DNA from 2 places in the Cupriavidus sp. 05L411 genome. Region 1 is predicted to be linked to the other one. Evidence: predicted binding sites of a transcription regulator. Region 1 holds the regulator's gene; the other holds the start of a gene.
The links. The regulator NrdR, encoded in region 1, represses ribonucleotide reductase genes. The targets are predictions, from matches to a motif close to CACNANATNTNGTG.
Positions count from the first base shown of each region.

Region 2: AC1DQR_RS11670 (ribonucleoside-diphosphate reductase subunit alpha) is a predicted target of NrdR. The motif match lies at 1,553-1,566, and genes of this name have one in related genera.

Region 1 is NZ_JBFTOQ010000002.1:236,484-238,875, reverse strand. Features, by position in the region: gene pilV (type IV pilus modification protein PilV) at 1-7, opposite strand, end outside; gene AC1DQR_RS03360 (GspH/FimT family pseudopilin) at 12-695, opposite strand; gene nrdR (transcriptional regulator NrdR) at 824-1,291, opposite strand; gene glyA (serine hydroxymethyltransferase) at 1,438-2,392, opposite strand, start outside.
Region 2 is NZ_JBFTOQ010000008.1:80,575-82,966, reverse strand. Features, by position in the region: gene AC1DQR_RS11670 (ribonucleoside-diphosphate reductase subunit alpha) at 1-1,361, opposite strand, end outside; gene ampD (1,6-anhydro-N-acetylmuramyl-L-alanine amidase AmpD) at 1,842-2,392, opposite strand, start outside.

The sequences.
Region 1 (2,392 bases):
TCTTCATGGCATCAAGGGCAGGCGACTTGCTGCGAGGTGGGCTTGCCGCTGCCCGTGAGCGAGATGCGTTGGCCGGCGCTGGTCGATGACTTCTCGCATAACTGCCAGGAGCCAAGCGAATCCGGCGCGCCCCAGGAGCGCAAACGGATGCTGGTGGCGCCGGTGCTCAAGTTACTGGCCACGATGACCATGGAACTGGCAGGCGGATCGCTTTTGCGGATTACCTCTTCGCCGTTGCTAATGATGTTGTCGCCATTGCTGTCGACAAAGACCACGCGGCGTTGGGCCCAGTCACTGGTGCAGTTGGTGCCGTCGGCGGTGGGGCAGACGGTGATTGTTGTATTGCGACGCGCTGCTTCGCTACGGGCGATCTCCACATCGCTGACCAGATTGGATGATTCCGTCGTCATCCTGCTGCGATGGATGAAGGAGCTGAAGTTCGGAACTGCTGCTGCCGCCAGGATGGCGAGAACCGAAAGCGCCACCATCAGCTCGATGAGAGTGAATCCGGCTTGCCGAGTGGTGCGTAGCGCAGAGGGGAGGAAGGAGCGGTTGGCAGTGTGCCGGAGGGCGTTGGGGCGTGAATCGGCTAGCGCTGCCCATGCACTGCGCAGCGCTTTCCCCGGTGCCCATGATAGCCTGGTGCGCACAAGTGCAACCAAGCCCGCTGCCGCAAGGCAGGAAGGCTGACCCATGTTCGACTCCCGTCCGAAAACTATTTTTTTTCTTGTTGGCGTATTTCGCCTCTCCGGGCGAGTCCACCGTACCTTCTGTTTTTATATAAGAAGGTAGTGCAGATTAAACAACTTTCCTTGGAAGTCTGCTACCCCTTCCGTGGGGTAGACGTCGAAAACTCGTCCAGCATGTCGCGGAATTCCGACACGTCCTCAAAACTCCGATACACCGAAGCAAACCGGATATAAGCAATCTTGTCCAACCGGCGCAGTTCGCGCATGACCAGTTCCCCGACCTGGCTGCTGGGGATTTCCTTCTCGCCGAGGGCGAGCAGTTTCTCTTCGATGCGGGTGATGGAGGCGTCGATGGCTTCAGCCGAGACCGGGCGCTTGCGCAGGGCGAGGCGCATCGAGTCTTTCAGCTTGTCGCGGGTATAGTCCGCGCGAGAGCCGTTTTTCTTGACGATGGCGGGGAAGAACAGCTCGATCCGCTCATAGGTGGTGAAGCGGCGGTCGCAGGATTCACAGCGGCGGCGGCGGCGCACCGTATCGCCTTCTTCCGACATGCGCGTGTCCAGGACCTGGGTGTTGGAGTGAGCGCAAAAAGGGCATTTCATGCCTGACCACCTCGAAGTATGAGCCGGGGCGCGTGCCGCGCAGGCAGCGTTTTGTCATTCTGTGTCGCGCCGGGCTGGGTTGGCAAGGCCCGCCGCAGGCGCGGCAGGGCTGCCGGCCACCCGCGCGTGGCGGGTGGCGCTGGGCTTTAGCCGTAGACCGGGAAACGCTTGGTCAGGGCTGCCACTTGCTCGCGCACGCGCGCGATGTTGGCCAGGTCGTGCGGGTTTTCCAGCACGTCGGCGACGAGGTTGGCCACCAAGCGGGCTTCTTCTTCCTTGAAGCCGCGGGTGGTCATTGCCGGCGAGCCCAGGCGGATGCCCGAGGTGACGAACGGCTTTTCCGGGTCGTTGGGGATGGCGTTCTTGTTGACGGTGATGTGTGCTTCTCCCAGTACCTTTTCGGCTTCCTTGCCGGTGATCTGCATCGCGCGCAGGTCGACCAGCATGACGTGGCTTTCGGTGCGGCCGGAGACGATGCGCAGGCCGCGCTCGATCAGGGTTTCGGCCAGCACGCGGGCGTTCTTGACCACTTGCTGCTGGTAGGTCTTGAACTCGGGCGACAGGGCTTCCTTGAACGCGACTGCCTTGCCGGCGATCACGTGCATCAGGGGGCCGCCCTGGATGCCGGGGAAGATGGCCGAGTTGATGGCCTTCTCATGCTCGGCCTTCATCAGGATCACGCCACCGCGCGGGCCGCGCAGGCTCTTGTGGGTGGTGGTGGTGACGAAGTCGGCGTGCGGCACCGGGTTGGGGTACTCGCCGGCGGCGATCAGGCCGGCGTAGTGGGCCATGTCGACCATGAACAGGGCGCCGATGGACTTGGCCACCTTGGAGATGCGTTCGAAGTCGATGCGCAGGGCGAAGGCCGAGGCGCCGGCGATGATCAGCTTGGGCTTCTTTTCCTGCGCCAGCTTTTCCAGTGCGTCGTAGTCGATGTCTTCGTTGGCGTCCAGGCCGTAGCTGACCACGTTGAACCATTTGCCGCTCATGTTGAGCGCCATGCCGTGGGTCAGGTGGCCGCCTTCGGCCAGGCTCATGCCCATGATGGTGTCACCCGGCTTCAGGGCGGCGAAGAACACGCCCTGGTTGGCCTGCGAGCCG
Region 2 (2,392 bases), on a different contig from region 1:
TAGGCGCAGACCGCGCCCTTGCGCTTGCCGCCCTGATTGACCGCCACGGCGGTGTCGTTCACCACCTTCAGGAACGGCACCACGCCTTGCGACTTGCCGTTGGTGCCCTTGATGTGCGAGCCGAGGGCGCGCACATTGGTCCAGTCGTTGCCGAGACCGCCGGCGAACTTCGACAGCAGCGCGTTTTCCTTCAGCGCCTCGTAGATGCCTTCCAGGTCGTCCGACACGGTGGTCAGGTAGCACGACGACAGCTGCGAGCGGCGGGTGCCCGAGTTGAACAGGGTCGGCGTGGACGACATGAAGTCGAACGACGACAGCAGCTGGTAGAACTCGATGGCACGGGCTTCGCGGTCCTTCTCACCCAGCGCCAGGCCCATCGCCACGCGCATGAAGAATGCCTGCGGCATTTCGATGCGGGTCTCGTCGATGTGCAGGAAGTAGCGGTCGTACAGGGTCTGCAGGCCCAGGTAGTTGAACTGGAAGTCGCGCTGGGCGTCCAGTGCCGCGCCCAGGCGGACCAGGTCATAGGTGGCCAGCTTCTCGTCCAGCAGCTCGGCTTCGATGCCGCGCGCGATGAACTTGGGGAAGTAGTCGGCGTAGCGCGACACCATCTCGGTCTGGGTCACTTCGGCGCCCAGGATCTCCTTGCGGATGGTGTGCAGCAGGATACGCGCGGTGACCTGGCTGTAGGCCGGGTCCTTCTCGATCAGGGTACGCGCGGCCAGGATGGCGGAGTCGTAGACCTGGGTCATCGGCACGCCGTCGTACAGGTTCTTCAGCGTTTCCTTGAGGATCGGCTCGGCGCTGACGGCATCGCCAAGGCCCGAGCAGGCGTTGTCGATCAGGCCATGCAGCGCGCCCAGGTCCAGCACGCGGGCCACGCCCGCATCGGTCACGTTGAACGTGGCGCCGCCTTCCTGCACGCGGGCCACCGCCTGGGCGTTTGCCTGGGCGCGTTCCTGGGTGCGCTTCTCGCGGTACAGCACGTAGGCGCGAGCCACTTCATGCTCGCCCGAGCGCATCAGCGCGAGCTCGACGTGATCCTGCACGTCTTCGATATGGAAGGTGCCGCCGTTGGGGCGGCTGCGCAGCAGCGCGCGGACCACATTCTGGGTCACTTGCTCGACCACTTCGCGCACACGCGCCGAAGCGGCGCCCTGCCCGCCGTTGACGGCGAGGAAGGCCTTGGTCACCGCAACCGAGATCTTGCTCGGCTCGAACGCCACGACGGCGCCGTTACGTCGGATGATCTTGTAATCCTGGTAGCTGCCAGCGGCGGCAGTAGCGGGGCTCGACTGCGCGTTCGCTGCTGCACCGGCGCCAGCTGCGCCGGTGGAGATTTCGTTCTGGGTTGTCTGCATGAGGAACTCCTGTTCTGACCCGTGTTTTATGAGTGACAAAGAGTCCCGGGCAAAATGCGCAAAAAGGCTCAGACACGCCGGCCGGTCTTACCCGGGGGGGCGCGCTGCGATTGCTGGATTCTGCTGGGACTCTTGTGATGCGCCGGCCCTGCGGCGGTAACTGCACACCTAGGCCGGCTCCCCGAAAGCACCACTAGATCTAGTGGTCGATGCGAAAAACTGGACTAAGTATAGTGAAACGGGGCGGATTCACCAGTCTTGACAAGCGCCTTTTTGGCGCGAATTCCAGTGCCGGCATGGCATGCGGCGCTGCGCCATACCCGCTAGCCCAAGAGACGCAAGGGAATCCGCCCGACGGTTCGTTACCGCACCGTGACGCGAAATTTTTTTGATTGACCTGACCTCTTCGATAGCCGCGGACTTTATCAGGGTTTTCCCCAGATCGCGGCTATCCCCTAGACCTGGCTTGTTGCCCTTGCCTCAGGGCCGTTCTTTGCGGTAGGGCAATTGTGCGGGCGCCACGCCGGCTGCGGCGGCAAAGGCCGCCCAGTCGAAATGTGGCCCCGGATCCGTCTTGCGCCCCGGCGCGATATCGCTGTGCCCCGCCACGGCCCGCACCGGATAGGTGCCTAGCAGGGCACGCACCAGCGCCGCGGTGGTGTGGTATTGGGCCAACGTGAACGGCTGGTCGTCGCTGCCTTCAATCTCGATGCCGATGGAAAAGTCGTTGCAACGCGGCCGGCCGAAGAACTCGGACTGGCCGGCGTGCCAGGCGCGGTCCAGGCAGGACACGAACTGGACCAGCTCGCCCCCTCGCGCCACCAGGAAATGCGCCGACACCCGCACTTGATGGATCGTCTCGAAAAACGGATGGCGGGACGGGTCGAGACGGTTCAGGAAGAAGGCTTCGATATCACCGCTGCCGAACTGCCCGGGCGGCAGGCTGATGTTGTGGATCACCACCAGGTCCACCGGCATGTGCGCGGGCCGGGCGTCGAAATTAGGTGACGGCACCTGGCGCGCCGCGGGCA